Regions from separate parts of the Pseudarthrobacter sp. NPDC092202 genome, predicted to be linked through region 1. Evidence: predicted binding sites of a transcription regulator. Region 1 holds the regulator's gene; each other region holds the start of a gene.
The links. The regulator LexA, encoded in region 1, represses DNA repair genes until DNA is damaged. The targets are predictions, from matches to a motif close to TCGAACANNTGTTCGA.
Positions count from the first base shown of each region.

Region 2: a site for LexA is predicted at 5,437-5,452, ahead of ACIQF4_RS19390 (DUF222 domain-containing protein). Genes of this name have one in related genera too.
Region 3: a site for LexA is predicted at 4,029-4,044, ahead of ACIQF4_RS05250 (DUF6504 family protein). Genes of this name have one in related genera too.

Region 1 is NZ_JBIVRG010000010.1:33,157-40,710, forward strand. Features, by position in the region: gene priA (bifunctional 1-(5-phosphoribosyl)-5-((5-phosphoribosylamino)methylideneamino)imidazole-4-carboxamide isomerase/phosphoribosylanthranilate isomerase PriA) at 1-335, opposite strand, end outside; gene ACIQF4_RS14865 (hypothetical protein) at 375-533, opposite strand; gene hisH (imidazole glycerol phosphate synthase subunit HisH) at 534-1,301, opposite strand; gene hisB (imidazoleglycerol-phosphate dehydratase HisB) at 1,298-1,924, opposite strand; gene ACIQF4_RS14880 (histidinol-phosphate transaminase) at 1,985-3,103, opposite strand; gene ACIQF4_RS14885 (LysM peptidoglycan-binding domain-containing protein) at 3,235-3,651, opposite strand; gene lexA (transcriptional repressor LexA) at 3,975-4,709, shown strand; gene ACIQF4_RS14895 (ATP-dependent DNA helicase) at 4,803-6,860, opposite strand; gene hflX (GTPase HflX) at 6,853-7,554, opposite strand, start outside.
Region 2 is NZ_JBIVRG010000018.1:50,453-58,006, forward strand. Features, by position in the region: gene ACIQF4_RS19360 (thiamine pyrophosphate-dependent enzyme) at 1-84, opposite strand, end outside; gene ACIQF4_RS19365 (amino acid permease) at 128-1,669, opposite strand; gene ACIQF4_RS19370 (glutaminase) at 1,750-2,682, opposite strand; gene ACIQF4_RS19375 (PucR family transcriptional regulator) at 2,679-4,283, opposite strand; gene ACIQF4_RS19380 (hypothetical protein) at 4,723-5,094, opposite strand; tRNA gene ACIQF4_RS19385 (tRNA-Ser) at 5,264-5,353, opposite strand; gene ACIQF4_RS19390 (DUF222 domain-containing protein) at 5,517-7,325, shown strand; gene ACIQF4_RS19395 (zinc-binding alcohol dehydrogenase) at 7,542-7,554, shown strand, end outside.
Region 3 is NZ_JBIVRG010000002.1:403,010-410,563, reverse strand. Features, by position in the region: gene ACIQF4_RS05290 (ABC1 kinase family protein) at 1-203, shown strand, start outside; gene ACIQF4_RS05285 (DUF2177 family protein) at 266-658, opposite strand; gene ACIQF4_RS05280 (biotin/lipoate A/B protein ligase family protein) at 651-1,424, shown strand; gene ACIQF4_RS05275 (mycoredoxin) at 1,551-1,808, opposite strand; gene ACIQF4_RS05270 (SOS response-associated peptidase) at 1,938-2,699, shown strand; gene ACIQF4_RS05265 (VOC family protein) at 2,742-3,164, opposite strand; gene ACIQF4_RS05260 (chorismate mutase) at 3,184-3,504, shown strand; gene ACIQF4_RS05255 (hypothetical protein) at 3,527-3,916, opposite strand; gene ACIQF4_RS05250 (DUF6504 family protein) at 4,078-4,413, shown strand; gene ACIQF4_RS05245 (DNA polymerase III subunit alpha) at 4,410-7,554, shown strand, end outside.

The sequences.
Region 1 (7,554 bases):
GCGGTTCCCAGGTTTACGCGGGCAACGCCGAGATCCAGGGCCGCTTCAAGGGTTTCGTCGTCGCGGAGTCCGCCGGACAGTTCCACCTTGATCTCCAGCCGGCCCACCACCTCGCGCAGCAGTTCCGCATTTGAGCCGCGGCCGAAGGCTGCATCCAGGTCCACCAGGTGGACCCACTCAGCTCCCTGCTGCTGCCAGTTCAGTGCCGCTTCAAGCGGCGTTCCGTAACTGGTCTCACTGCCTGCTTCGCCCTGCACCAGCCGGACGGCCTGGCCGTTGACGACGTCGACGGCGGGCAGCAGTTCTAGAACGGGCAGGTCGGTTGCAGTGCTCATGTTGAATCCTCAGGATGGGGGCAGGATGGCCTGCCGCGGTCAGTTGCCCGGCAGCGTCAGCAGGTAGGCGGCGAGCAGCGACATGCCCGCAAGAACGTAAAACGATATCTGGGTCCACAGCGGCTTGCGCTGCTGCCTGAAGGACAGGGCGCCGCCGACGAGTACGCCGGCGAGCCCCATCAGGAGAACGGACCACATCTAGGCGGAGCCTTCTTCCGGCGAGGACCCATCACCGGGGGCCTGGCTGCCGGCGGAGGGCCTGCGCAGGGCATCCACCCAGTTATGCAGCAGGCGCGCGCCCGCGTCACCGGATTTCTCGGGGTGGAACTGGGTGGCGCAGAGCGGGCCATTTTCGACTGCAGCGATAAACGGCGCGCCGTGTTCGGACCATGTGACCAGGGGCGCGGCCATCCGCGGCTGAATGACGTCGAAGTTCCATTCCTGGACCCCGTAGGAGTGCACGAAGTAGAAGCGTTCGTTTTCGACGCCGGCAAACAGCTTCGATCCCTCGGGCACCTTGACGGTGTTCCAGCCCATGTGCGGAACCACGTCCGCCGGCAGGAGTTCCACCTTGCCGGGCCATTCACCCATGCCTTCAGCCTCGGTGCCATGCTCCACTCCGGCTTCAAAAAGGACCTGGAGGCCTACGCAGATGCCCAGGACCGGCCGGCCGCCGGCCACCCGCCGGCCGATGAGGCGGATGCCGTCCACGGCTTTGAGCTCACGCATCACTGTTTCGAAGGCCCCGACTCCGGGAACCACCAGGCCGTCGGCGTTCAGGACGTCCTCGGGCTTGGAGCTCAGGATGACTTCCGCCCCGGCCCGTTCCAGCGCCCGCACGGCGGACCGGACATTTCCGGAGCCGTAATCCAGGACGGTGACGGTGGGCTTGCCCTCGGGCGAGGGCAGCTTGTGGGAAGCGGAGGGATCGACGATGGCACCGTCCCGAAGGACCTGGCCGCTCACAGCGCACCCTTGGTGGAGGGAATCCCCTCAACACGGGGATCAGGTTCCACGGCAGCACGGAGCGCCCGCGCGAACGCCTTGAACTGGGCCTCTACGATGTGGTGCGGATCGCGGCCCGCGATGACGTTCATGTGCAGGCAGATACCCGCGTGCAGCGTGATGGCCTCGAAGACGTGCCGGGTCAGGGATCCCGTGAAGTGGCCGCCGATGAGGTGGTATTCCTGGCCGGCGGGCTCGCCCCCGTGCACCAGGTAGGGACGTCCGGAAACGTCAACGACGGCGTGCGCAAGGGCTTCGTCCAGGGGAACGGTGGCCTCGCCAAACCGGCGGATGCCGGCCTTGTTTCCCAGCGCGGTGCGCAGCACCTCCCCGAAGGTGATGGCTACGTCCTCCACGGTGTGGTGGACATCGATGTGGATGTCACCTGTGGCTTTGACGGTCATGTCGATCAGCGAGTGCTTGCAGAGCGCCGTGAGCATGTGGTCGTAGAAAGGTACCGACGTGTCGATGTCCGAGGTGCCGGTGCCGTCCAGGTTGATTTCCACGAGCACGGACGACTCACTGGTGGCACGTTCCATGCGCGCAGTGCGGGCCGCAGCCACGTTCGATCCGGTGGTACTCATGCTTTGGGTCCTTTTGGGCAGATGGGGTGGTTCAGGGCGTCCAGCGCCGCTGCTTCCAGTCTAGGCGGGAAGCGTGGCCTGGCTTGCAAGGATGCTTTCCAGGGATGTGAGGAAGGCTGTGGTTTCGGTCTCAGTTCCGGCCGTGACCCGGAGGTGGCCGGGAATCCCCACGTCCCGGATCAGCACTCCGGCGTCCAGCAGCTCCTGCCAGACCTGGTGCGGGTTCTCCAGTCCGCCGAAAAAGACGTAATTGGAGTCCGACGCTGCGGGCTTCAGGCCCATCCGCGTCAGCTCCGACACGATGCGGTCCCGCTGCTTCTTGATGTCTTCCACATCCGCCATCAGTGCCTCGCGGTGCTGGAGGGCAGCCAGGGCAGTGGCCTGCGTGATGGCTGAGAGGTGGTACGGCAGCCGGACCAGGCGGAGGGCATCGGCAACTTCGGGTGCGGCAGCCATGTAGCCCAGCCGGGCTCCGGCCAGCGCGAATGCCTTGCTCATGGTCCTGGACACGATCAGCCGCTCCCGGCCGGGCAGCAACGTCAGTGCGCTGGGCGTCCCGTCGTGTGCGAACTCGTGGTATGCCTCATCCACAATGACGATGGTCTGGCTTGCTTCGCCTGCCTCGTACACGGCCTCCACGACATCCAGCCCCAGCCCGGTCCCCGTGGGGTTGTTGGGCGAACAGAGGAAGACGATGTTGGGCTGCAGTTCCTTGACCTGCCGCGCTGCCGATTCAGCGCTGAGGCCGTAGCCTTCGGCGCGCTCTCCGACGATGTATTCAGTGTCCGTTCCGCTGGCCAGCAGCGGATACATCGAGTACGTGGGCGGAAAGCCGAGCGCTGAGCGTCCGGGACCGCCGAATGCCTGGAGGATCTGCTGGAGTACCTCGTTTGAGCCGTTCGCAGCCCAGAGGTTGGTCTCATCGAGGCCGTGGCCCAGGTATTCCGCCAGCGCTTTGCGCAGTTCCGTGAACTCCCGGTCCGGGTAGCGGTTCAGGCCCGCGGCGGCTTCGGTGACTGCCGCACTGATGGCCGCCCTTACGTCCGCCGGAACACCATGGGTGTTTTCGTTGACGTTCAGGAGGATGGGGACGTCCAGCTGGGGCGCACCGTAAGGGGTAAGCCCGCGGAGGTTGCTGCGGAGGGGAAGCCGGTTCAGGCGTTCTAGCTGGTCATTCACCTGAACAGTTTAGTGCCCGTGCCGGAGGGCGGAAAATGTGACGGGTTCCTGTTCGCCCTCGGCATGCGCCCCCGGCCCATTCCATGGAGCAGCCCCCGCTGGTCCGGACCCTTGCTGCCGGCTATGGCAGCTCAGCCGGCGGGAACGAACAACTGCTGGCCGGGGAAGACTGCGCCTGCGGAGAGGTTGTTGAGCTGCACGATGTCGGCCACAACATCGCGTGCGTCGCGATCAGGCGCCACGGCGGCTGCGATCCCCCACAGCGACTGGCCGGGCTGGACCGTCACGGTGACCGCGGAGGTCGTCTGGAGCTCCGCGTCTGAGTCGGAGGCTTTTGCCGGGGAGTTGAAGAAGCCTGCCAGCGAGAGCAGCAGGGCGGCCAGAAGAACCAGGGGAATACCGATCAGCACGATGCGGCCGCGCCGGGTCAGCCGCAGGGGCGGAAGGGGGGCCGGCCGTTCCGGCTGCCGCTCTTCAGGCCGGGACAGAAGGTGCTGCACAGAGAGCAGCTGTGGACGTGAACCCCGCGAAACAGATGTAGCTGACATGAACTGAGCCCTCCTGGACCATACTGTGCTGCCCGGATGTTCTGCTCCGACGCCCCCTAGGGCTTTCCGGTGCCACTTTCGAATGGCCGGCGTTCGCAGTAGAACATATGTTCGAACTTTGCTTCTTCTGTTTTAGCACCTATCAACGAACATTGTCGAGACTCGCTAGAACAAATGTTTGAAAAAGCAGTGTGGCTGGCCTAGTTTTGAACGAAAGAACAACCACCCGGACAGTCGATCAGCAGGGTCTGACATTATGGGGCGGGATCGTCCAGGGCCTTGCCGTGGAGAGGCCCGGCGGACACCGAAAGGCATTGGCGAATATGGCAGCAGCAGCCGCCGGGGGCAGGGCAACCGCGCAACCGAAGAGGACCGCCAAGGGCCTGACGCCACGGCAGAAGAAGATCCTGGAAACGATCCAGCGTTCCGTCAATGTGAACGGCTACCCCCCGTCCATGCGGGAAATCGGAGATACCGTGGGCCTGGCCAGCCTTTCCAGCGTCACCCACCAGCTGTCCCAGCTGGAAAAACTGGGCTATCTGCGCCGTGACCCGAAGCGTCCGCGCGCCATGGAGGTCCTGATGCCCCTGACTTTGGACGGTGGTGCGGCCAAACCCGCCAGCCAGCCATCAGCAGTGCCCCCCAGCGGCGGCGCCACTGTCACGGAGCTGCCCACTGCCCTTGACACTGCGATGGTTCCCCTTGTTGGCCGCATCGCAGCCGGTGGTCCCATCCTGGCGGACCAGCAGGTGGAGGACGTTATGCCGCTCCCCCGGCAGCTGGTGGGCCAGGGCGAACTGTTTATGCTCCGGGTGGCCGGGGATTCCATGGTGGACGCGGCCATCTGTGATGGCGACTGGGTTGTGGTGCGCCGCCAGGCGGATGCAGCCAACGGCGATATCGTCGCTGCCCTCCTCGACGATGAGGCCACTGTCAAGACATTCCGGCAGCGTGACGGTCACACGTGGCTGCTCCCCCAGAACACCCAGTACGAGCCCATCCTCGGAGACCACGCCACCATCATGGGCAAGGTCGTGTCAGTGCTCCGGTCCCTGTAGCCAGGTTCCCCGCTGGGTAGCAGGCCCGGGCAGTGTTTAGGCCTGCGCAGGGTCAAACACTCCGCCCAGCCAAACACTGCCCCGGCCTGGGCATCAGGCGTTCTCGCCCGCCAGCCTCTCCAGGGCCGCGATTGCCGTCTTCCGGTCCGTTGTGGACCAGAACGGCGGCAGCGCTCCCCGGAGGAACCCTGCGTAGCGCTCGGTGGCAAGCCGTGAGTCAAGCACAGCCACCACTCCCTTGTCCCCCGTGGAGCGGATCAACCGGCCTGCGCCCTGGGCGAGCCGGATGGCGGCATGGGTGGCCGAAACCGACATGAAGCCGTTGCCGCCAGCCTGTGCCACGGCCCGGGAGCGCGCCGTCATGAGGGGATCGTCCGGCCGCGGAAAGGGAATCCGGTCTATCACCACAAGGCGGCAGGACCCGCCAGGGACATCCACGCCCTGCCACAGGGACATGGTTCCGAACAGGCAGGTATCGGGCTCGTCGGCGAACTGCTTGACCAAGGCGGTCATGGTGGAATCGCCCTGGCAGAGGACCGTCATGTCCAGCTTGGGGCGGAGGGCTTCGGCGGCTTCCTCTGCGGCGCGCCGGGAGGAAAACAGGCACAGTGCGCCGCCGCCGGAAGCGCGGATGAGCGCCTCGAGTTCGTCCAGTGCTTCCGGGGATGCGCCCCTTCCGGGCTTCGGCAGGTGCCCGGCAACGTAGAGGATGCCCTGCTTGGGGTAGTCGAAGGGCGACCCCACGTCCACGCCTTTCCAGCGGGGGGCACCCTCGCCCACGAGTCCCAGCCCGCCGGCGGCAGGCTCAAACGCTGAACCAATGGCCAGCGTGGCAGAAGTAAGTACAACGGTGTGCCCGGAGAACAGGCCTTCCCGCAGCCGCCCGGCCACGGACAGCGGCGCAATGTTGATCAAAGCCGGCGCCGTCTCATCCGGCTGGGAAAATCCCTGCGCGGGATCAAAGGCGCTGGCGCGGGAAAACCACACCACTTCGCGGTTCTCCCGGGCAGCGAGGAGCCGTTCGCAAAGTTCCAGGATGAGCATCAGGCGGGACCGCGCAAGCTGCCTCCCGCCGTCGGGCGTGGCATTGCCGTCCCCCTTCGAATCCGAGAGGGCGGCCCGGCAGGCATCACGCAGCTGGTCCACGCAGTCCAGCTGTTCGTCATTCAGCCCGTTGGGCAGCAGTCCGTTGGGCACGCCGGCAAGGGCAAGTTCCAGGTTGGCGGCCGCGGCGTTGAGCGCGTCAACGGTGATGGCGGTGTGCTTGCGGGCGCCGGCGGCAGCCGCATGGACCATGGCCACGGACAACTGGCCGGAGACCGCCCCGGTGACCCGGTCCTGGAGTTCGTGCGCCTCGTCCACCACCACGACGTCGTACTCGGGCAGGACCGCAAGCCCCTCAAAGGCGCTGACGGCGAGCATCGCATGGTTCGTGACCACGACGTCCGCCTCCGCAGCGTCCTGCCGGGCAAGTTCACTGAAGCACTCTGCTGCCATGGGGCACTTTTGGGCGCCGAGGCACTCCATGGAGGTCACGGACACCTGGCGCCAGGCGCGGTCCGTAACGCCCGGCAGCAGCTCGTCGCGGTCGCCAGTGGCGGTCTTCTCCGCCCACTCCCGCAGGCGTACCACTTCCTTGCCGAGCTGGGACGAAGGGCCGCCAACGGAGGCCGCGAAGTGCGGCACACTGGTGTCCTCGCCCAGGCTGAACAGCTGGCCTTCCGCGGGTTCCTCGCTGGGGAAGCCGCCTTCCAGCTTGTGCCGGCAGACATAGTTGGACCGCCCCTTGACCAGCGCCACCTTGACCGGCCTGTCCAGGGCGGGAGTGATGGCCTTGAGCAGCCGGGGCAGGTCCCGGCCAACGATCTGCGTCTGGAGCGCAAGCGTGGCCGTGGACACCAGGGCGGGCTTGTTGCTTTTCAGGGCGTGGGCGATGAGGGGTATCAGGTAGGCCAGCGACTTGCCGGTGCCCGTGCCTGCCTGGACCAGGAGGTGGTCCCCCGTTCCCAGCGCACGGGCCACCTGCCTGGCCATCTCATGCTGGCCCTCACGGCTTTGTCCGCCCATGCCTGCAACGGCCCGGTCGAGCAGTTCGATCACGAACTGCTCGCCGGCCGTCTCCGTGGCTTCCGGGGCCACGACGTCAGTCATTGCTGACGAAGGGTTCCAGTTCGGCCGCAAAGCCTTCCCGGACCATCACCACGGCCCGGGTGCCTTCCTCCACGTGGTCCACGCTGATGATCTCGGCGTCAGACTCGTGGAGTTTACTGAGCAGGTCTCCGCGATCGTACGGGATGAGCAGCTCCAGCTTGACGCCTGGCCTGGGAATGGCGTCACTGATCGCCTTGAGCAGCTCCGCAATGCCTTCACCCGTGCGGGCGGACACCACGACGTGCCGCGGCTCGCGCTGCCTAAGCCGCTCCACCACGAAGGGATCGGCGGCGTCGGCTTTGTTGAGCACGATGATCTCCGGCACCTTGCGGGCGTCCACTTCGCTGAAGACCTTGCGGACTGCAGCTATCTGTCCTTCCGGGTCCGGGTGCGAGACGTCCACCACGTGGAGGATGAGGTCCGCGTCCGCAACTTCCTCCAGCGTGGAGCGGAACGCCTCCACCAGCTGCGTAGGCAGCGACCGGACGAAACCCACAGTGTCCGCGAGCGTATAGCCCAGCCCGTCCGCAGTTTCGGCCTTGCGGACAGTGGGGTCCAAGGTGGCAAACAGGGCGTTCTCCACCAGGACTCCGGCGTCGGTCAGGCGGTTGAGCAGCGAGGACTTGCCCGCGTTGGTGTAGCCGGCGATCGCAACGGACGGCACGGAATTACGACGGCGGTTGGCCCGCTTGGT
Region 2 (7,554 bases), on a different contig from region 1:
CCGGCCCGGCGTTGCGTCGCCTTCTGCAGGGCGTACGACGGCGGCTGGCGGGGTGGGGCTTGTTGCTTCGGTTTCCGTTGTCATGGGCTTTCTTTGTCGGTTTGGACGGCTTTGGTCAGCGTGGTCTTTATCTGAAGGTGTTGGCGGGTGGGTTGGCGATGACGGGGGAGAGGCCGGTGTGGCCTTCGCGGGTTTGGGCGATTTCGCGGATGCGGGTGCGGCAGGCGTACCAGCCGAGGACCATCAGGATGGAGGCGATGGCGGTGACGAGCATGGTCAGGGGGGATTCGATGAAGACCATGATGAGGACGCCGGCGAGGAAGAGGAGGGAAAGGTAGCCGGTGTAGGGGGCGCCGAACATCCGGAAGGACGGGCGTTCGAGCCAGCCTTTGTTGGCCCAGCGGTGGAGTTGGATCTGGCACAGGACGATGGTGGCCCAGGTCATGATGATGCCGACGGAGGCGACGTTCAGGACGATTTCGAAGGCTTGGGCGGGGACGAGGTAGTTCAGGGGGACGCCGAGGAGGGACACGGCGGCGGTGATGGCGATCCCGCCGTAGGGGACGCCGGCTTTGTTCATGCGGGAGGCGAAGCGGGGGGCGGAGCCGTTGACGGACATGGAGCGCAGGATCCGGCCGGTGGAGTAGAGCCCGGCGTTCAGGGAGGACAGGGCGGCGGTGAGGACCACGAGGTTCATGATGACGTCCACGCCCTGGATGCCGATGGAGCCGAAGAAGGTCACGAAGGGGCTGACGCCCTTTTCGTAGGAGGTGTAGGGCAGCAGGAGTGCCAGGAGGATGACGGAGCCGACGTAGAACACGGCGATGCGGAAGACCACGGAGTTGATGGCCTTGGGCATGATCTTCTCGGGGTTTTCGGTTTCGCCGGCGGCGGTGCCGACGAGTTCGATGGAGGCGTAGGCGAACAGGACGCCCTGCATCAGGATGATCATGGGCAGCAGGCCGTTGGGGAAGATCCCGCCGTTGTCCGAGAGCAGGCTCAGGCCGACCTGTTGGCCGTCGACGGGGGTGCCGAAGATGACGAAGTAGGTGCCCACGATGAGGAAGATGACCAGGGCTGCGACCTTGATCAGGGCGAACCAGAATTCCATTTCGCCGAAGACCTTGACCGAGACGAGGTTCAGGGCCAGGACCACGACGAGGGCGGTGAGGGCCCAGGCCCATTGCGGGACCGCTGCCATCCAGGGGATGTAGTTGCCGAAGAAGTTCATGTAGAGGGCGGCGGCGGTGATGTCCACGATGGTGGTGGTGGCCCAGTTGATCCAGTAGAACCAGCCGGAAACGAACGCGGCCTTCTCGCCGAAGAATTCCCGGGCGTAGGAGACGAACGAGCCCGAGGAGGGGCGGTGGAGGACCAGTTCGCCCAGGGCGCGGAGGATCAGGAAGGCGAAGAACCCGCACACGGCGTAGGCGATGACCAGGGACGGGCCTGCTGCGTTCAGTCGGCCGCCGGCGCCCAGGAACAGGCCGGTGCCGATCGCGCCGCCGATCGCGATCATCTGGATCTGCCGGGGCTTCAAGTTCTTGTGGTAGCCCTGGTCCTCGGCATGCAGCGCCGACTCAGAAGCATGGGCATGACCTCCATCAATCACGTGGTCCGGTGCAACATTGGGGTCCTGTACAACCTCGTCATTGGGGTTGATGGGCATGGGTGATCCTTTCGATACGGAGAAGATCCTGCTGGTTGGAGAGGGCGAGTTTCAGGGCGCGTGGGCTGTAAGCGCGTGGGTCAGAAAACGGACCAGCCGGTGCGGTCCGAAAGATCTGCGAGGGCGGCGGTACCGGCCAGTGAGTTGCCTTTGGCGTCCAGCCGCGGACTCCAGACGCAGATGGCGCACTCGCCTGGAACGATGACAAGGATTCCCCCGCCCACCCCGCTCTTCCCTGGGAGGCCAACACGGTAGGCGAACTCGCCTGCGGCGTCGTACATGCCGCACGTCAGCATGATGGATCCGACACGTTTTGCGTCGCTGGGGGAGAGCACTTGACCCAGCGTTCCCCGTCCGGCCCGTGCCAGGAACAGGCCGGCCTTGGCCAGGTCGGAGCAGGTCATCATGATGGAACACTGGCGGACGTAGTTCTCCACCACTGCTTCGGCCGGCTGGTGGAGGTTGCCGAAGTTTTTCAGGAAGTGGGCCAGCGCCAGGTTCCGGCTGCTGTTGGCCAGTTCGCCGGCCGCCGCTTCCTCGTCGATGTAGGGTCCGCTGCTGGCTGCCTGTGCGGTGAGGAACTGCAGGAGCCGGGTGGCGGCGTCGGGCGCGTTGTCCATCAGGTGGTCCGTCACCACCAGGGCGCCGGCATTGATGAAGGGGTTCCGGGGGATGCCATGCTCCACTTCCAGCTGGACCAGGGAGTTGAAGGGCGTGCCGGAGGGTTCCCGCAGGACCCGGCGCCACAGCGATCCTGAGCTGTCACCGCCAAGTGCCATGGCAAGGGTGAAAACCTTGGAGATGCTTTGGATGGAGAAGGGCACGGCGGCATCGCCGGCGGCGAAGACTTCTCCGGATGTGGTGGCGACGGCGATGCCGAACCTGTTGAAGGGGACCGCTGCCAGGAGGGGGATGTTCCCCGGGACGCTGCCCGCTTCCCGTTCCGGCCGGTGGCGGAGGACGATGTCCTCGAGGAGCGCTCCCAGCGGCGGTGCCTGGAGTGTTGTTGTCATTTCCTGCCTGAAAGTTTGTTGGAAGTGGTTCCGGTCCATGCCTGGACGTGGAGCAGGGCCACCAGTGCGTCGCGGGGGCTGCTGAAGTCCAGCCCGGTGACGCGCGAAGCCTTGCTGATCCGGTAGTAAACGGTGTTTTTGTGCAGCTGCATCCGGCGCGCGCAGGCTGCCACGTCAAGCGAGGCGTCAAAGTACGCCCGCAGGGTTTCGGCCAACTCCCCGTCTTCCCTCAGCAGCCGCGAAAGGCTGCGGTGGCGGAACGTGGAGGTCGAGAAATTCCGGACTGCCTCCCGGAACAGGATTTCGCCCTCGAAGTCGTCCACCGTGCCTACGGACGTATCCCCGGCCTGGCCCACGCAGCTTAGGAGGGCCTCGGTCAGGCCGGTGACCGAGTGGATGGACAGCAGGTCCGGAACCACCGGGCCCACAGCAGCAAAGGGGCTGATGCCCAGGTGCTTCCGCGCGTCCTTGATGATGGACTCCGCGAGGCTTCGCAGCCCGGGTTCGGCCGCGGCAGACTGCAGGCCGGGAATTATGACGGCGGTGTCGCCCTTGAACTGGCCCACCACGGCGGACGCTTTGTAGGCGGCGGCGTGGATGGACGCCAGGTTGGCGAGTTCGCCGTGCTTCAGTGCGGCGTCATCGGCCTGCGCTTCGGACTCCGACATGCCAACCAGGATCAGGGCAGCCGGGCGCTCCGCCGGGAGCTTTTCACTGTGTGCGCTGGCTGCGGCCTCCTCGGGGCCGGAAAGGATCCGCGCCACGCGGTCTTCCCGCATGTGCACGGACTGCTGGTTGCGGTACCGGATCAGCTCGGCGGACGTACGTGCCGCAGAACCCTTCAACACATGGTCGACGTCCGGCCCGAACCCCGCACCCGTCTCCTGGAGCCAGATGTAGCCCATGATGCGGTCGCCGGCAAAAAGCGTGATGGCCACGCGTTCGCGCAGCCCGTCCTGCGGCCGGGCCGGAACCCGGACGGGCAAGCGGGTGCCATGAAGTTCGCGGTAAGCGCCAAGGTCCTTGAGCAGCAGCTCGTATTTGCGGGGGCCGCGGCGCGCCAGGATGGAGGCCTTGCGGAGTTCGTCAATGTCGTTGGAGACGGTGGAGTACGCCAGCACCTTGTTGGCCGCGTCCTCGATGACCACATGGCTGGAGGTGAGCCTCGCCGTCGTTTGGGCGATGGCGAAAAGGTCCTCTTCCAGCAGCGTAAGCACTTCACGCTGGTAGCTCGGCGGCTGGATCCTGTCCTTTGCAATGGACAGCAGCCGGTCCCAGTCCGCGCCGGGGTCCACCAGCAGCAGGCCCGTACCGGCATCGCGCAGCAGTTCCTCGGCTTCGGACAGCTCCTCGCGGCTTCCCTTCACGGCCACCACCGGGGGAGGGCTCTTCTTCAGGAGCCGGCGCAGCGCCGGCAAGGCGGACCGGCCGCGGACGCCGATCAGCAGGACGAAGGCGGCTGCGGCGTCGGGCGCTTCATCGTCGGCGTCCACGATCAGGAACCGTTCAATGGCGGGGCTGGCCGATGCCGGCCGCAGGACCAGGGTGGCGAAACCCAGGGGGAGATCCGCAAGGATATCGTCCACCGTCACCGCAGCCATGAGTGTCCTTTTGCATCGATCGCACCGGACGGCTCTGTCCGGTCAACTCATGGTATCCAGCAGGAATTGGCGGAAATATGGAAGCCGACCCAAAACTTACGCGGCTTTTTCAGCCCGCCGCCCAAGTCACCGGATGCGCACCGCAGCCGTGGAACGCCAATACACCTGGGTTGGGTCCAGCCCTGCAGTCCCCGGGCACTTTGGCGCGGACACGCCGGGAAAATAGCGGCCGTCGTCGTGCGCCGTGCCCAAAGTGCCCCGGGCGGCGGGCACTAAGACAGCAGAAAGCCGGGCCCGCAGCCATTCGACGACGGCGGGCAGCGGCCCGGTGATGACCGTCGGGTCCGCAGCACCCCAGTCGTCCAACGCCAGGGAAGTGCCCGTGACTTTTATGAGGGGTCCGGCGTCGGTGCCGCGGGTGTTGGATGGGGTGAACTGGTCAGTCGGCCGATGTGCCCGTTTGGCTGTAGAAGCGACCGAACCGCTGGAGGTACAGGAACATTCCCAGGAAAGCGATGACCCCCAAGAGTGGCCCGGCCCAAATGGCAACCGGCGTGCCCCGGACAAGCAGTGCCCCGGCTCCGAGAATGCTTCCTGCCACACCAACACCGGGGCTGGCCGTGGCAAGCGTGCCTTGAATCTTCCGGCCGACTTGGCGGTACCGGTAACTGTGGAGGACGACGAAGAGGATGAAGGCTCCGCCCATGAGGAGGGGCCAGGGCCAATCTGCCATTGCTGCAACGCTCAGTGTCAGCCCATACGTGCCGGCCAAGGCCAGCCAGTAGTTCCTTGCGGTCGTGTTGGTACTCATCGGCATCCCCCTGCGACGTCCATGCGGTAAAACATACCTGCCCCCGCTGCGGAGTTCACCGGCGCTGGTGGGCACGTGAACGGCAGCGCCCGTGGCCAGTGCATCCCGTTGAACGCAAAGCAAAAGGCCCTGCCTTCCTCAGTTCTCAGGAAAGCAGGGCCTCGCTACGTGGCGGTGACGGTGGGATTTGAACCCACGTTGGCTTTTACACCAAACAACATTTCGAGTGTTGCACCTTCGGCCGCTCGGACACGTCACCAACCTCAATAGGGTACCGGAGCAAGGCGCGCATCCCCAAAACGAGATTGGCGGGAGGGGCTCCCGCTGGCCACCCAAGAGGGCCTGAAAAGATTTTCAAAATTCTTTTTAGCAGGGGTCCACTGGGCCCCTTAAATGTCAGACCCTGCCATGAGGATGGATTCATGGAAGGCAATTGGGCGGTAGTGGAGGCTGAGGCGGTGGTTGACGCTTCGGTGGCTGCTTTTGCGGCGGTGCTCGCGGGCGGCGGTACTGCTGCTTCCGGCACGGCTGTTTCCGGTCGTGGCGCCGCAGAGCCTGATGCCGGCGGTGGCGGGGGTGGTGATGGCGCCGCTGATGATCCGTTGCAGCGGGTTGTTGATGGGGCGCTGGATGTTCTTGCCGGGCTGGCACGGTCCGAGGCGAAGCTGGCGGCGTTGAAGGCGCAGGCGGTTCAGGTGCTCGCTGCCGCCACGGGCCTGCTGAACGGTCCGCCGTCCTCGCCGCATGAGGCCACGGCGCAGGAGCGGAGCCTGGTGGCCGAGGTCGGCTGCGCTCTGGTGATCGGTGACCGCGCCGCCGGTGCCCTGTTGGCCGAGTCCCACGCCCTGACCACGTCCCTGCCCCGGACCCTCGCCGCGTTGCAGGGCGGCTCGATCTCCTGGGCCCATGCCCGGGAAATGGTGAACCAGACAGTCGGTCTTGACCCCGCAGGCGCCGCGGCCCTGGAGGCCCACTTCCTGGACCCCGACACGGCAAGGCCCGTCAATGCGGCCGCGATGGGGGAGATGCCGGCTTACCGGTTCAAGGCCAAGGCCAGGACCTGGCGCGAACGCCACCACCCGGAATCGATCGAGAAGCGCCACGCCAAGGGTGTGGCGGACCGGCGGGTGGAGTGCAGGCCGGACCAGGACGGCATGGCCTGGCTCTCGGCCTACCTCCCCGCCCATCAGGCAATGGCGGGCTGGAACCGGCTCAACGCCCTCGCCCGGGCCGCACAGGGACCCGACGAGTCCCGCACCCTCACCCAGATCCGGGCCGACGACTTCGCCGAAGCGATCCTCACCAGCGGCAGCAATGGCGGTAGCAGTCGCGGGTGTGAAGACATTTCCAGCGTCCTTGCAGGCAACAGCACAGGTACCAGCGACGGGGCGGGTGCCGGGATGGATCCCGCCGGGCTGTCGTCGGCGGTCCGGGCGCAGGTGCTCGTCATGGTGCCGGTATTCGCGCTGATGGGCCTGACCGACGAGCCGGCCATGCTGGACGGCTTCGGGCCCATCCCGCCGTCGATGGCGAGGGACCTGGTTGCGAACGGTGCTGATTCGTTCCACCGGGTCCTCGTTGATCCGCGGGACGGGGCGCCGCTGGAGATCGGGCGGACCAGCTACCGGGTCACCAAAGCGATGCGGAACTGGCTGCGGATGCGGGACGGCAAATGCCCCTTCCCCGGCTGCAACAACAACTCACTGGATAACGAGGCAGACCACCTTCTGGCCTGGCAGCACGGCGGAACCACCGGGATCAGCAACCTCGGACAGCCCTGCCCGAAACACCACAAACTCCGCCACACCACCGGCTGGACACCAACACCAGCCACCAAAACCGAACCACCCGGCTGGACCTCACCCACCGGCCGGAACTACAAAAGCGAACACCAGGACTGGGAACCACCCCAATGGCCCGAATCTGCCATGCCGCCCATGCCGGCGCGGCTGGAACCGGGGGAGCATCACAACGGGCAAGTCCCCGGCATGCTGCCCTACCCGCCCATGCCCGGCGCGTGTGCCTGCCCTGCCGGAGACCTCCCATACCCGGAACCTCCACCGGAGGAACCTGAAGATGACGGCCTCATAGACCTGGACGACATACCCGTGGACGACCCCCTCTGGAACGACTTCTACGCCCTGCCGCCCGTCCTGCCCCAATACCCTCTGAACTGGGACCCCATGAATGACTGGGACCCGATAACGGACCGCAATCCGGCACTGACCTGAATTCCTTGCTGACAAAGCGCCGCACAAGGCAGCTTGTGATCCAGCGATGCCACGGTGGGGGCAGCCAGGCGGGTCAATAGCCCAGTGTCGGGGAGACGGCCCAAGACACACCGGTTGGGGAGACGGTCCAAGCACAGCCCCAAAGCCCCAGGAACCAGAACCAGGCAGCGGCCAACTTTTGCGGTCCACGCCGGGAGGGCTAGATTCATCAGCAAGATGACTAATCAAA
Region 3 (7,554 bases), on a different contig from region 1:
CTGTTGCCAACCCCCGTCTTGAACGGCAGATCGCCCGGCTGGACCGCACCAACCGGCGCTCTGCTTCTGCCCTGGTGTTTGCCGCCCTGCTCATCGCCGGCGCCATCGTGCGGGCTGACGACGCCGTCCTCGGCGGCATCCTCATGGCAGGTTCTGCGGTCCCGCTGCTGCACGGGATGTGGGCAGGCCGCCGCGGGCTCTGAAGCGGCAGTGCCCCGGGTGCAGCCGCTGCCTGGGCACTGCCGGGGCGGCCTTGGCGCCAGCGTTAGGTCCGGGTGTGGAAAACCAGCCAGCCTGCAAGTGTTGACAGGCCGGTCAGCACAGCGCCCCACAGCATGTCCACGACGATCAGCTGCAGCGGCCATACCTTCAGGGTGGCCGCGTTGGTGAGGTCGTAGGTGGCGTAGGCGAAGGCGCCCAGGGCCGCACCATAGCCCAGGGCCGTGAGCCAGCTGCCGCCGTCGAGCGCGGGCCGCAGTGCAAAGAACACAATCCCGGCGATGTAAATGACGTAGAACGCCACGGCGTAACCTAAGTGTGGTTTGTCCGCCAGCAGCTCGCCAATATGGCTGCGGTAAAAGGGGTTCATCAGTTTGAGCCAGACGGCGTCGATCGCGGCGAAGGCGGCGGCGACAACGAGGAATTGCAGTATGACCATAAGGGAGCTTAGCAATATGAACGACGGCGGTCCGCGGCCCCGCGCGCTGACGGTGGTGCGGCAGGAACAGACGCTGGGCGCCGGCCGGGACCTGGAGTTCGGCCTGGAACTGCTGGCCAGGGCCAAAAGCGGAGACATTGGCCCCACGCTGCGGCTGTACCGGCCCGCCCCCACGGTGGCGTTCGGCCAGCGTGACACCCGCCTGCCGGGATTCGAGGCCGCCGCCCGGGCCTGCCGTGCCCATGGCTTCGAACCCTTGGTCCGCCGGGCAGGAGGGCGGGCGGCCGCGTATCACGAGGGAACCCTGGTGGTGGACCATATTGAACCGGACGCGGACGCCATCGCCGGCTCCAAGACCAGGTTCGGATATTTCGGGGAACTGTTTGCGGACGCCCTGCGCCGGGTGGGCGTGCGGGCGGCTGTGGGCGAGATTCCCGGGGAATACTGCCCCGGCGAGTTCAGTGTGCACGGTACGGATCCCTCTGACGGCGCCCATCGGATCAAACTCGTGGGCACCGCGCAGCGGGTGGTGGCCGGCGGGTGGCTGTTCAGTTCGGTGATCGTGGTGGAAAACTCGGCGCCGATCCGCAAAGTGTTGACCGACAGCTACGCTGCCCTGGGGCTTGACTGGGATCCTGCCACGGCAGGGGCGGTGGACGATTTGGTGCCTGGCGTGGACGTCGCAGCGGTGGAGGAAGCCCTGCTTTCCGTTTATGCCGGCCATGCGCCACTGAGAACCGCTTCGTTCAGCAGCCTGGGGGCATGACCCGGCTGGTTGCTGCCGGGCACAGCAAACGGGACCAACATTGGGAAATGTTGGTCCCGCTCCGTTCGTCCCAGGCCCGGAGCCCCGGTTCGTGTGCCGGGTGTGCCGGCCGGGGTGGGGTACCGGCTAGGCTGCGAGGCGCTGCTTGACCTCGGCAGCGGAAGGGTTCGTTGCGGCGGTGCCGTCCGGGAAGAGGACGGTGGGGACGGTCTGGTTTCCGCCGTTCAGCTGCTCCACGAGTTCGGCGGTGCCTTCCACTTCCTCGATGTTGATCTCGGTGTAGCCAATGCCCTGGGCGTCAAGCTGCTTCTTCAGGCGGTTGCAGTAGCCGCACCAGGTGGTCGAAAACATGGTGATGGTGCCGGATTCGGGAGTGAAGTCCACGGAGCTCTCCTCTGTGCTTGATAACGGTTTCGTTCCTGTAACGGTAGCGTGCAGTCCGCTATTCCCCACTTCCGAGCCCTGCCGGCTCCCTCGGATGACAGCTCCTGCCTGCGATGGCATGCTGGATCCATGTGTGGACGTTACGTAATGGCACGCGCCGTGGGGGACCTCCTTGCCGAGTTCGACGCCGAGCTTGAGGACGAAGTCAGCATCCCGCCGTCGTGGAATGTGGCACCGACAGACGACGTCCCGATCGTCCTTGAACGCCTGGTGGACGGCGAATCCGGAAACAGGCACGTCCGCCAGCTCCATGTGGCCCGCTGGGGGCTGGTCCCGTCATGGGCCAAGGACCCCGGCATCGGCTCCCGGATGATCAATGCCCGCAGCGAGTCCGTCCTTGAAAAGCCGGCGTTCCGGAAAGCCATCCAGTCCCGCCGCTGCGCTGTCCCGGCAGACGGCTACTACGAGTGGAAGCAGGGCCCGGGTAAGTCCAAGCAGCCCTACTACGTGCACCCGGCCGCTGGCCACGGCCTGGCGTTCGCGGGGCTCTATGAGTGGTGGAAGGATCCCTCCTGGCCGGCAGGGGAGCCTGGCGGGTGGCTGCTCTCAACGTCCATCCTGACCACTGACACGCCCCCGCCTGGCAGTGAGTCCACCGTGTTTGGAAAACTAACGGCACTCCATGACCGGGTCCCCCTGCCCATGGACAAAGCCACCATGCAGGCCTGGCTTGACCCCCAGGCCGATGATCCGGCAGGACTTGTGGACCTGGTACGGGCGGGGGTCAAGGACGTGGCCGCTGACTGGCACGTGGAATCCGTAGGGAAAGAAATCGGCAACGTCAGGAACAACGGGCCCGAACTGATTCAACCCGTGGAAGCCCTTTTCTAGCAGCAGGCCCTCAAGCAGCCCGGACCAAGCCGGGCGAAGCGACTAAACGGTGACCGCACCGTCGTCGTCCACTGCCCAGGTGGGGTTGTAGGCCACCTCCCAGCGGAATCCGTCCGGGTCCGCGAAGTAGCCGCTGTAACCGCCCCAGGGCTGGGTGATGGGCTCGGAGATGATCTCCGCCCCAGCGGCGGCGGCCTCCTCCATAACGCGGTCCACGTCCTCAGTACCGGGAAGATTGTGGCTCAACGTGATGCAGGGGACAGCTCCGGATGCCGTGACGCCGGCATCTGCCTGCATCTGGCGCACGTCCCACAGCGACAGCACCAGCCCGTGATTCACCTGGATGAACACCACGTCACCGGGAACCTCGCGGTGGACGGGCCAGCCAAGCCCGTCAACGTAGAAGGCCCGGGACGCGGCAACACTGCGGACGCCCAGCGAAATGAAGTCGACTCTTGGCTGCATGCTTCGATACTGTCAGACGATGGCGACAATTCAAGGAAACGATAGAGATGCTTTGGCCGACAAGGAACAGCTCGCTGCCGTCCGGGTTGCTGTTGACGAAGTGGATGAACAGATCGTCACCCTCATCGCCCGCCGCGAACGGCTGATCCGTATTGCCGGGACGCTCAAGGGCGACGACGCCGAGGTCCGTGCGCCCGGCCGGGTGGAGCGGATCATTGAGCATGTCCGCTCAGCCGCGGAAAAGAAGGACATTGACCCGGACATCGTTGAGTCCACGTACCGGGCCATGATCTCCGGCTTTATTGAACTGGAACTGAAGGTCCACAAAGAGAACAGCTGATCTGCCGCGGTTCAGGCCCTGCTTACAGGTTTTCCTCCACGGGGACCCCGTGCTGGTACTCCCTGCCCTCCGCCTCGCTGAAGGCTGACATGAGGTGTCCCTTGCCCAGCCCGTTCAGGGCAGCAAGGGGAAAGCTCCCGGTGATGCTGTTCCCTGAATGGCTCACACCCGAGAGGTCGTAGTCTTCCTCGACCCCCTGTTCCCGGTTGAAGGAATAGAAGGCAATGGCCTTCCCGTTCATGAACTCAATACACAGCCTCCGCTCCGAGGAATAGTCGGGCGTAGCCCCCACCAGCCCCACCACGTAAGCACCGGAATCCGGGATGGAGCCGTCTATATCGAACGTGGCCACCACCGTGGAGTCCTGGGTTGTGATGCTTGCCTGCTTCAGAAGTGCGTCTTGGGTTTTCATGGCACAATCCTGCTCCCTGGCGATCGGTCCGTCCACCCTTGCCGGCCAATCTTCTTGTCACTCCCGTGGCCCATCTATGCTCCCGTTCCGGGCAGGGGTAGACTGATGTTATTCGAATATGTGTTCGAAAATTTCCAGTTCTATCCAGCCGGGGAGGCGCCATGGGTATGTTCAGCGAATCCGTGGATGTCCAGTGCGCTGCGGACGGCGAACCAAGCAGCCTGCTGTGGGCAGGCCGGTCCTATACCGTCTGCACTGAACCCGTGCGCTGGTACGAACGCAGGCAATGGTGGGCCGAAGAAAGCCGCGCGCCGCTGGGCAGCGGACCCGGAGTGGTGGACCATGAGATCTGGCGCGTCCAAGTCCTTCCATCCAATCCGGGGCGAGGTTCTGAAGCGCCGGAAGAACCCCTGACCCTTGACCTCACCAGGCATATCCGCAGCGGCCGCTGGCGGCTCCTGCGCATCCATGACGCACTCCGGCCCAGGACAGCATGAGTTTCACCCATCTTCACGTCTCCACCGCTTTCAGTGCCCATTACGGCGTCTCGTGGCCCGAGGAACTGGCGCAGGCCGCGGCCGCTGACGGCGCAACCGCGCTCGCCTGCACGGACAGGGACGGTCTGTACGGAACCATCAAACACCTCAAGGCATGCATGGCAGCAGGCATCGACCCCATCGTTGGGGTTGACCTTGCCGTTTTCGACGACGACGGCGACCACCGCACGCAGCTGGCTGGAAGGGTTGTGGTGCTGGCCAGGGGACACAACAACGGGGCAGGCTACCGTGCCCTCTGCAGACTGATTTCCGACGCCCACGCCCGCACCACGGGGAAAGCCGGGGGAGCAGTCCCCGTGGCCGTCACCCGGGCTGAGCTGGCTTCCCGCACCCTTGATCCCCAAACCCTCAAACCGGTGTTGACGGTCCTGATCGGGCCTGATTCCGACGTCGGACGGGCCATGGGAGGGCGCCGCTACCTTCGCCCGCGCACCCTTTTCAAACAGTGGCTGGAGGCCATGCCCGCAGGCTCGCTGGTGGCCGAGATCGTGTCCCAGCTCAGCGCACCGGGAAAGCCGTTGAGCACAGCCCACGCCGTCCGGATGCTCAGGCTTGCCGAAGAGCATCATGTTCCTGCTGTCCTGACCAACGCCGTCAGGTACTGCGCAGCCGACGGTGCCCCCACCGCCGATGTTCTCGACTCAGCCCGCACCCTGAAATCCCTGCCTGAACTCGCGGATGAACCGCTGCTTCAGCCAACCGGCCAGGGATGGCTGAAGTCTTCACCGGAAATGCTCCGGCTGGGCAAAGAGATAATTTCAGCGGCAGGATACGGTGCCGCGGACCTGAAACAGCTGATGGCGCAAACAGAGGCGCTCGCCGACCGCTGCCGGATGGATCCGGTCACTGACATGGGCTGGAAGCAGCCGGTTGTGCCCGAAGCCTCAGTCATAGGCATCAGCCAGGATCCCCACGTTGAACTGGTCCAGCGGTGCCAGGCCGGTATCAGCCGGCGCTTTCCGGGAATTGCTGGCGCTGCCGGAGACAGGATGCTCTCCCGGCTCGACCATGAGCTGGGCATCATCCGCAACCTCGGGTTTTCCTCTTACTTCCTGACCGTCGCTGAGGTATCACGCATGATCCAGGAGATGGGAGTGCGGGCGGCTGCCCGGGGATCAGGCGCCTCAAGCCTGGTCAACTACCTGATTGACGTCAGCCAGGTGAACCCCTTGCAGCACGACCTAATCTTTGAACGGTTCCTTTCACAGGACCGTGCCACCCTTCCGGACATCGATATTGACGTTGAAAGCGCGGAGCGGCACAACGTCTACCACCGCATTTTCAAGAGATTCGGTTCCGAGCGGGTCACCCTGATGAGCATGCAGAACGGATACCGGGCCAGGGGTGCGGTGCGGGACGCGGGAATGGCGCTGGGTATGGACGACGACGAGGTGGGGGAGATCGCCAAGCAGCTGTGGCGTTTTTCTGCGCGGAAATTCCGTGAGGCACTGCAGGAAAAACCTGAACTCCGGGAATTCGCCGGCCGGGTGGAGCAGCGCGACCAGGACGGGAACCAGCAGCTTGACCTGCTGGTTGACCTGACGGAACGCCTGGACCGGCTGCCCCGCCACATTTCCATGCACCCCTGTGGCGTCATCCTTGGCGACGCTACCCTCCTGGACCGCACCCCTGTGCAGCCCAGCGGGCTGGGCCTGCCCATGAGCCAGTTCGATAAGCACGACATGGATCCCATGGGCATGCTCAAGCTTGACGTCCTGGGAGTCCGGATGCAGAGCGCCATGGCGTTTGCCGTCCGTGAAGTCATCCGCATCCACCCGTCCAAACAGGAAGTGGTGGCCGCCGGAAGGCATCCGTCCGGACCTGACGGCACAGGGCCCGACTACATTGCTGACAATGGCCACATCAACCTCAACGCAGTTCCCCTTGATGACGAAGCCACCTTTGATCTCATCAGAAGCACCCACACCCTGGGCTGTTTCCAGATTGAATCGCCCGGCCAGCGGGAACTGATCGGCAAGATGGCGCCCCGGGAGTTCAACGATCTCATCATCGATATTTCGCTGTTCCGTCCCGGCCCCATGAAGTCGGACATGGTCCGGCCCTTCCTGGAACACCGGCACGGCTTCGCCCCCGAGGTCTATCCGCATCCGGACCTTAAACCAGTGCTGGCGGAAACCCATGGCGTTACCGTCTTCCATGAACAGATACTGCGGACCTTTGATGTCATGACCGGATGCGGCCTGGCCCGCGCTGACGAGTTCCGCCGGGCCCTGGGAAATGAGGCACTCGAACTGGGGGTGGAGGAATTCTTCCGCAAAGCTGCCAGGATCAAGGGTTACCAGCCTGAGGTGGTGGACAACGTCTGGGGGACGCTGAAGGCCTTTGGAAGTTTTGGATTCTGCAAAGCACACGGCGCCGCCTTTGCCGTTCCCACCTACCAGTCGGCCTGGCTGAAGGCCCATCATCCAGAAGCGTTCCTTGCCGGCCTGTGGGAGCACGATCCCGGCATGTACCCCAAGAGGCTCCTGGTGGCGGAAGCCCGGCGGCTCGGGATTCCCATCCTTCCCCTGGACATTAACCGCAGCAAGGCCGAGTACCGGGTGGAACGGATCGAAGAAGGCAAGGACGCAGGAAAACTGGGTATCAGGCTCAGCCTGAACGGCATCTACGGGCTTTCTATAACAGAACTCAAACGCATCGTCGCGGGCCAGCCCTATGACTCCCTAGCGGACTTGAGGGCGCGGTCACGGGTCAGCAAACCCAACATCAAGCGGTTGGCCCAGTTGGGGGCTTTTGATTCGCTTCACCGTGAGGCGGGCGGCACGGCAAACCGGGCCGACCTCGTCCACCACCTGCAGCAGATCCAGGGGTCCAGCAGTGGGCGGAAAGGCGTGGAAGTCCTTGAGGGCCAGCTGTCCCTGCCCTTGGGGGATGTTGAACTGCGCAATGTTAAGCCGGGGCTCCCGTCGCCAACAATTGTGGAAAACGTGCGGGCTGAACTGGACCTGATGGCCGTGGACGTCAGCAGCCACCTGATGGACAGCCACCGGCCCATGCTGGACAGGCTTGGTGTCACCACGGCGGACAAACTCCTGGGCCTGCGCAACGGAACGGAGGTAT